DNA from 2 places in the Neobacillus sp. DFD-2R genome. Region 2 is predicted to be linked to the other one. Evidence: riboswitches for the same ligand, from Rfam matches in the RefSeq annotation. Region 2 holds a riboswitch; the other holds the start of a gene.

Region 1 (4,192 bases), 1.4 Mb from region 2:
GGAATCGCGGTTGCGGCTCCAGGCGGGTTAGTTGTACCGGTTGTGCGCGATGCGAATCAGAAGAGTTTTGCTGAAATTGAAGGGGAAATAAGCGACCTAGGCAAAAAAGCACGTGACAATGCCCTTACGCTAAATGAACTTCAAGGTGGAACATTTACAATTACAAACGGCGGTGTCTTTGGTTCTCTTATGTCAACGCCAATCCTGAATGGTCCTCAAGTTGGTATACTTGGTATGCATAAAATTCAAACAAGACCAATAGCCATTGATCAAGAACGAATGGAAAACCGTCCAATGATGTATATCGCTTTGTCTTATGACCATCGAATCGTTGATGGAAAAGAGGCAGTAAGCTTTCTGGCTACAGTAAAAGAACTTCTAGAAGACCCTGAAACCTTATTATTGGAAGGCTAATTAGCATTACCCGGATGGAAATAAAAATAGAACGGATTCATTTGTTTTGAGGAGATGTTTTTATGGAGGCAAAATTTTGCAAAGAATCACGCGTAGTACGAACAAGTCGTGTATTCCCGAACGATGTTAATAATCATAATACGTTATTTGGCGGCCGGTTAATGGATCATCTGGATCAAGTTGCTTCAACTTCTGCTGCACGCCATAGCCGGAGTGAATGTGTAACAGCTTCAACTGATTCTGTTGACTTTTTACATCCTATTCGAACAACTGATTCCGTCCATTTTGATTCCTATGTAACATGGACAGGTACGTCATCAATGGAAGTGTTCGTAAAGATTATTGCTGAAAATTTAAAAAGCGGTGAACGTAAGGTGGCAGCAACTGCTCTATTAACATTTGTCGCACTTGATGAAAATAAACGCCCGGCGCGTGTTCCACAAGTCATTCCGGAAACAGCGGAAGAGAAAAAATTACATGAAACAGCACCTGACCGAGCAAAAATGCGTAAAGAAAGAAAACAAAAAAGTAAAGAACTGGCAGAGTTTTTAACAACGAATTATCCATGGGACGAAAATGCTTTAAAGGAATTCGTTTAGCGGACTGTCCGCAATGAAACTTTCTGATAGGAATTTAATCAGAGTTGAGCAAAATACTATTTAAAAACACATGGTGCTTTTGACTTACCTGGCGAAATGTGAATTATAGATAGCAAAAAATAGGCTGCCTTCATTCCAAATCATTTTGGAGTGATGCAGCCTATTTTTTCTTGTATTCCTTAAGGAATACAAAAAGCAATTTTAATCGAATTAGATAAGTACTTCTGTTTTGTCAGCTGCAAGAATACTTTCCAGCGCCTTTTTTTCTGCATCATTTATTGGAACCAATGGTAAGCGGACACCGCCAACATTGATTCCGGTCATATTTAATGCTGCTTTTACAGGTGTTGGATTTGGTGCGGAAAATAATGCTTTCATTATTGGAAGCAGTCTGCGATGCGCTGAAGCAGCATCCTGGAGATTGCCGTTTTTAAAATTACTAATCATTTCTTGCATTTCATTCCCAATGATATGGGAAGCAACGGAAATAATTCCGGTTCCGCCGATCGCTAATACCGGTAAAGTTAAACCATCATCACCACTGTACAATGTAAAGTCATTTGGGGTTTGGCTAATGATGTCTGACATGGCATCCAAGTTACCGCTTGCTTCTTTTATGGAAACAATATTGTCAATCTTCGAAAGACGGACAATGGTCTCTACAGACATGTTAACAACGCTTCGTCCCGGGATATTGTAAAGCATAACCGGTAATCGTGTTGATTCGGCAATCGCTTTAAAATGTTGATATAATCCTTCTTGAGACGGTTTGTTGTAGTATGGAACGACGAGCATAATCCCATCCACTCCTGCTTCCTCAGCAAGACTTGTTAAGCTGATGGAGGCTTTCGTGTTATTTGATCCAGTCCCGGCAATAACCGGAATTCTACCATCGACAACCTCTACAACAAATTTAAACAACGCTACTTTTTCTTCTGTTGTTAAGGTAGGGGACTCGCCGGTGGTACCGGCAATAACTAATCCATCCGTTCCATTAGCAATTAAATAATTGACTAAAGCTCTCGTCGCGTTAAAATCAACCTCGCCATTTTGATCAAATGGCGTAACCATTGCAGTTAAAATCTGGCCAAAATTCATAATTTCTCACCCTTTTAATAGATTTTTAAAATTAGAGGTGGTGGTTAAGGCCGTTCAAAATCAACGCAAAAAAGCAACAACGAGGGTTCGCTGTTGCAGTAGAAACATTCAATAAAAACAAGTTCCCATGCGTGAGATAGCCCTCCATATAGTTTCCTATATGACAGTTCAGTATTTCTTCAATAGCTGAACCAGCTTCAAGAATAATGAGAATCTTTTAGCTTCGGCAAATTCCCCTTTCCACAATCGTCAATGGATCTCATTATCCTCACATTGCGTACTAATGGTCTTTGCGCCTCTATCCTCACTTCAAAAGGTTTGAAGTAAGAAAAATATTTAATTGTATGTAATATAACAGGAAATTCCTTTTAATACAAGGGTATTTGGATATCTTTTATCTAACTTTATTTTTTGGGTTTTTATATAATGAAGAAATTAGTCACTCGTGTAAAATAAAATAGAGGTGGGAAAAGAATGATAGTAAATAATATCCTAGTGGTTAGCCCAATGTACAAAGAACTAAAGACTTTAATAGAAAAGGAAGACTTCCGTCAAAATTTTCGCTATAAGCCTGAGGATGGGCTTACCCAGGCTGATTTAGGGTGGGCCGACGCTTTAGTTTCTTTCAATTTAAAATCTAATTATGATTATAGTCATGTAAAATGGGTACACTCCCTGGGTGCGGGCGTTGACCGTTTTTTATTTAAAAAAGACTGGAAGGAAGCTGTTTTACTAACAAGAACCATTTGTTCCTTTGGACAAAGAATTGCAGAGTATTGTTTAAGCTACATCCTGAAAGATTTACAGTTTCACGACCAATTTCATGAAATAAAGCGCCAAAATAAATGGCAGCCCATAACTCCGAAGTTATTGAATGAACAAAAGGTCATGATCTATGGAACCGGTGAGATTGGACAAAAAACGGCTAAGATTTTGGCTGGACTTGGAGTAGAAGTATACGGTGTATCTTTAAGCGGGAAGGAAAAAGATTATTTTCACGAGGTTATGCCGGCTTGTTCCCATTTTTCACGATTAAGTGAAATGAATTACATCATTAATACCTTGCCATTAACCGAACAAACAGCAAATTTATTCGATGAGAATCTCTTTTCACATTTATCAAATGCAGGACTTATTAATGTGGGAAGGGGTGCATCCCTTGATGAGGAAGCCTTACTAAATGCTTTAAATGATAATCATGTCAGATTTGCCGTTCTCGATGTATTTTCACAAGAGCCGCTTCCCGAGAATCATCCATTTTGGAATCATCCAAATATACATATCACCCCACATATTTCTGCTGTAACAACACCTAATGAGGGTGCTGCATGTTTTATCGAAACACTGAAAAACATTGAAGAAAATAAGCCCCTTCATAATAAGGTGGATACAAAAAAAGGCTATTAAATTGTTTTTTGTAAAAATGAAGAAGAGAGTACTCATTCGTTGGTGAGTGCTCTTTTTGGATTTTCAAAACGAATTTAATAAAGTTTATTTATCAGAAACCATGTTTGTCTTCCTAACAAGATGATTGAATGGAAAGGGTATTCTTGCCATAATCAAAAAACATACTAATATATTCGATTGGAGGTACTGATTTTCAAAAGCCAATCATACACTTTATACACTTATTAATGAGAGGAGGAAATACGTTGATTAGCAGCAAATGGGAGGTAGCGGATTTTCTTACAAACTTCGAGACATTTGCCTATTGGAATGGAGAAAAATTTTATCTTACCCTGGAAACTGAAAATCCAAAGGGGACACTAACGATTATGAAGTCGCAAGACGGAAATTTTTTTTACCATCGAAAAAATGAACTTTATTGGGATCTGAAAGAAATTATTGTTGATACTGACATTTTGTCAGATATCATCTGGGTATTCAGGACGGCTATTTCTAAATCGATTAAAGAAATCGTTGTTTAATTTTACTTTCCTGCAAAAAAGTCTGTTAACCTACAATGTTACTTCAGTTATTTTTCATTTAAAGCTTACTTTCCCCATATCAAATAAAATTCCATTGCCGCATTTTTAAATAAATGCTCGTTCGTTTTGTACGTTTTTCAACCCATTGGCAGA
Region 2 (4,192 bases):
AAATAGGAATATTTTTTATTTTCAGGGTTAAGAGCTCTGCTTTTGTGGAAATATCTTTAAAGGAGGCGGAATTATCGTAAATCCACACGGAATTAAAGACTAAACTCGCGGGTAAAGATAAAAAATCCGCGGAATTAATAAAATGGATAAAACATTCGAAATTTTCTGAGTTTATGGGATAAAAAAATAGCACGCGCAATTGCGTGCTAGCGTAATTAATTTGATAAATCACATTTCTGTAAAGGAATAACCTTTGTCTTTTTCGTAAATTTATAGACAAGCCATAAAATCAGGAACAATGGTAAACCGATGTAAGAAACTAAAACGCCATTCCAATCGACATGATCTCCCATAAATGCTGAGTAGTTTTGTCCTAAAACAACAAATCCACAGACAGCAAAAGCGAAGATTGGTCCAAATGGGAAGAATTTTGATTTATAAGGTAATAAGTTTAAGTCTTTACCTTGGGCAACATATGCCTTCCGGAAACGGTAATGACAAATGGCAATTCCGAGCCATGCGATAAATCCCGACATTCCGGAAGCGTTTAATAACCATACATAAACAGTGCCATCTCCAAATAAAGAAGCAAGGAATGCGAGCGTACCTACTAACGAAGTGACAATTAATGCATTAACGGGTACACCATTTTTGTTTAATTTACCAAGGAATTTAGGTGCATTGCCTTGACGTGCTAAATCCCACAGCATACGAGTTGAAGCGTACATTCCTGAATTTCCTGCAGATAATACTGCTGTTAAAATGACAGCATTCATAACAGATGCAGCGAAGGCAATTCCTGCCTTTTGAAAAACAAGTGTAAAAGGAGATACACTTACATCACTATTTGCCAAAGAACTGTTTGTATAAGGAATCAAAAGTCCAATTACTAGGATAGCTAATACATAGAATAAAAGAATACGCCAGAATACTTGTTTTACAGCACGAGGAATTGATTTGGACGGGTCATCCGTTTCTCCTGCAGCAACCCCTAAAAGTTCTGTTCCTTGGAAGGAGAAGCCAGCTGCCATAAAGATTCCCAGCATGGACATAAAGCCGCCATGGAATGGTGCATCGCCAATCGTGAAGTTTTTAAAGCCGATTACGTGACCACCCATAATCCCAAAAATCATCAATGCACCAGCAATAACAAAGATAATAACGGTAACTACTTTAATAAGTGAGAACCAGTATTCAGCCTCCCCGAAACCCTTTACAGAAAGATAATTTAATAGAAACATAATGATTAAAAAGACTGCGCTCCATATAAATGAAGGAGTATGCGGAAACCAGAACTTCATAATCATCGTTACCGCAGATAATTCGGCAGCAATTGTAATCGCCCAGTTATACCAGTAATTCCACCCAAGGGCGAAGCCGAGGGAAGGATCTACAAATTTGTTTGCATATGTGCTAAAGCTTCCTGCAACAGGCATATAGGCACCCATTTCGGCAAGGCTGGTCATTAAAAAATAAACCATGACACCAATTACAAGATAGGAAAGAAGGGCACCTCCGGGACCGGCAGAATGGATAGCTCCACCACTGGCAAGAAATAAACCGGTACCAATTGTTCCTCCCAGTGAAATCATTGTAAGGTGACGAGCTTTTAAGCTTCGTTTTAATTCCGTTGCTTCATTTTTAGGTGTATAACTTTCTTTTATTACACGTGCAGTTTGCATTGTCTTGACTCCTTTTATTTATTTTTGGAAGGAGTTTGGAATAAAAAATACCATCGAAGTAGAATCGATGGCATTGTCAATACCCCGCATCATACCTTCCGAAAGATAGCTCAACACGAATGGCTGGCAGGGCCAAACGTGACAGTTCTGTTCCTATTTGGAGACAGCCCCAGCATGCTTTTCCAGAGATGAAAGCACACTTCGGCAGCTTTTCCTTTCTAACGGAGTCAGGGATATCTCTGCATCTCATCCGTTATACTAATAAAAACCGCGACCTCTACCTCATCGGTTTGATGAGGATTTATGATATGAAATTAATATACTCCTAAAGTATAAATACTATTGTAAAATTGTCAATGTATTCTCGTTAAAAATATAACAGAGCAAAATTATATTATAGCATGAATATTGATTTTATGTGTATAAATATTCACTTTAAGAATCAAGTTAATCTTTAGTTTGTATTGAAAAAACGAGTGGGAAATGGGTAAAGAAGCAACAAAATTGTAATTGACAGATAATTTATTATTATTATAAAAAACTTTTAAATTTACATTAGCGATAAGAATCGGTATTATTTTCTAAAAGAAATATGGCAGGTGTGAGGAGGACTTTTCCGTGAGATTTATTGGAATTATTATCGGATCCCTTATCGTTGTAGTGGGATTTAACCTTTTCTTAATCCCCCATGAAGTGTTAAGTAGTGGGCTAAGCGGGATCTCAATGATTTTGGGGATGATTACTCCTCTTAATACAGGGCTGGCAAACTTCCTATTGAACTTTCCGTTATTAATTATCGGATATAAAATGATTGGCAAAAAGTTTGTCTTGAATTCAATCTTTTCTGTATTGATTATATCTTTAGGTCTATATTTAGTTCCTGTCCATGAAATTGCGAAGGATACAATTCTATCTTCGATCTTCGGTGGTGCCTTAACAGGACTGGGGGTAGGGATTGTCTTCCGTTGTTCAGGATCAACTGGCGGATTTGACATCATTGGTATGATTATTGCGAGAAAAAGAGACTTTCCAATCGGTGTTTTGCTTTCGGGTATGAACGCAGTTGTTATCGTAATCAGTGGCTTTTTGTTTAATTGGGATTCGGCGCTTAATACATTAGTTTCCATCTATGTAACCGGAAAAGTTGTGGATACCATATACACTGATCATGCGAAGCTGACAATCATGATTATTACCAATAAGGGTGAGGAAATGAGGAAGCATTTGCTTACCAATTTGTATAGAGGCTTAACAATCATGGATGGTGTTGGCGGTTATTCGAATGATAAACGTAATATTTTAGTTACTGTAATTTCCCGTTATGAACTAAATGAAGTAAAGAACCTCATTTCGGAGGTCGACACAGATGCATTCGTTAATATTACTGAAACGATAGAAGTTATGGGGCTTTTTCATCGACCAAGCCCGAAATAAAAATAACCCCGGAATGGGGTTATTTTTATTTCAGTTAATTATTAAATCGATTTTTTTAGTATCAACAAATAATTCTGAATTCTGATATACTAAAATAATGGATAAAAATCCTATGGCTATAGTAAAAAGGGTTGGAATTGAAACAGAAAAAAGAAGGGAAGGGAATCAATGCGGTCCATTATATTAGGCATTTTTGCCGCTTTCTTTTTTGCATTTACATTTATTCTTAACAGGAAGATGGACCTGGCAGGAGGAAGTTGGATTTGGAGTTCTTCATTAAGGTATTTCTTTATGGTACCATTTCTCTTAATAATCGTAATAGGTAGAAGAAACCTTAAATCACTGCTAAGTGAAATGAAAAAGCAGCCGGGTGCATGGTTTATCTGGAGCTCTGTCGGCTTCGGATTATTTTATGCTCCGATTTGTTTTTCAGCTTCCTATGCTCCAGGATGGCTTATTGCAGCCACATGGCAAATTACGATTATCTCCGGATCTTTATTGGCTCCATTTTTTTACGAAATGGTCCATACTGATAAAGGTTCAATACAGGTAAAGGGAAAAATACCTTACAAGGGTTTAGCCATGTCTTTGCTTATTTTACTTGGTATTATCCTGATGCAATTGGAACAAGCAAACCATCTATCACTTCTTAGGTTAGCACTGGGTGTATTCCCTGTTGTCATGGCTTCTTTTGCTTATCCTTTAGGAAACAGAAAGATGATGGACATTTCTGGAGGCCGCCTGGACGCGTTTCAACGAGTATTAGGAATGACTTTAGCCAGTCTTCCTTTTTGGATTGCTTTGGCCATATATGGTTTACAAACAGTGGGTCCTCCAAGCTTGGAGCAATCAATTCAATCAGGACTTGTTGCGGTTTCCTCCGGTGTCATTGCAACTATTTTGTTTTTTCAAGCAACAGATTTAGTGCGAGGAAATATGCAGAAGCTTGCTGCAGTTGAAGCAACCCAATCAATGGAGGTATTATTTGCTTTAATTGGTGAACTCTTCCTCTTAAACTCTGCTTTCCCTACTGCATTATCGTGGTGTGGAATGATTTTAGTTATGGGTGGGATGAT

The links. A riboswitch is a leader RNA that binds a small molecule or an ion and turns the genes downstream of it on or off. The one in region 2 is predicted to bind lysine.
Region 1: linked by a shared signal. The riboswitch ahead of dapA (4-hydroxy-tetrahydrodipicolinate synthase) and the one ahead of AC3ANV_RS10105 (amino acid permease) in region 2 are both predicted to bind lysine.

The regions. Positions count from the first base shown of each region.
Region 1 covers NZ_CM173228.1:3,429,337-3,433,528, reverse strand. The annotation lists gene odhB (2-oxoglutarate dehydrogenase complex dihydrolipoyllysine-residue succinyltransferase) at 1-414, shown strand, start outside; gene AC3ANV_RS17210 (acyl-CoA thioesterase) at 477-1,013, shown strand; gene dapA (4-hydroxy-tetrahydrodipicolinate synthase) at 1,224-2,111, opposite strand; lysine riboswitch at 2,241-2,420, opposite strand; gene AC3ANV_RS17200 (D-2-hydroxyacid dehydrogenase) at 2,586-3,518, shown strand; gene AC3ANV_RS17195 (hypothetical protein) at 3,764-4,039, shown strand.
Region 2 covers NZ_CM173228.1:2,018,295-2,022,486, forward strand. The annotation lists gene AC3ANV_RS10105 (amino acid permease) at 216-1,682, opposite strand; lysine riboswitch at 1,781-1,970, opposite strand; gene AC3ANV_RS10110 (YitT family protein) at 2,301-3,116, shown strand; gene AC3ANV_RS10115 (DMT family transporter) at 3,285-4,192, shown strand, end outside.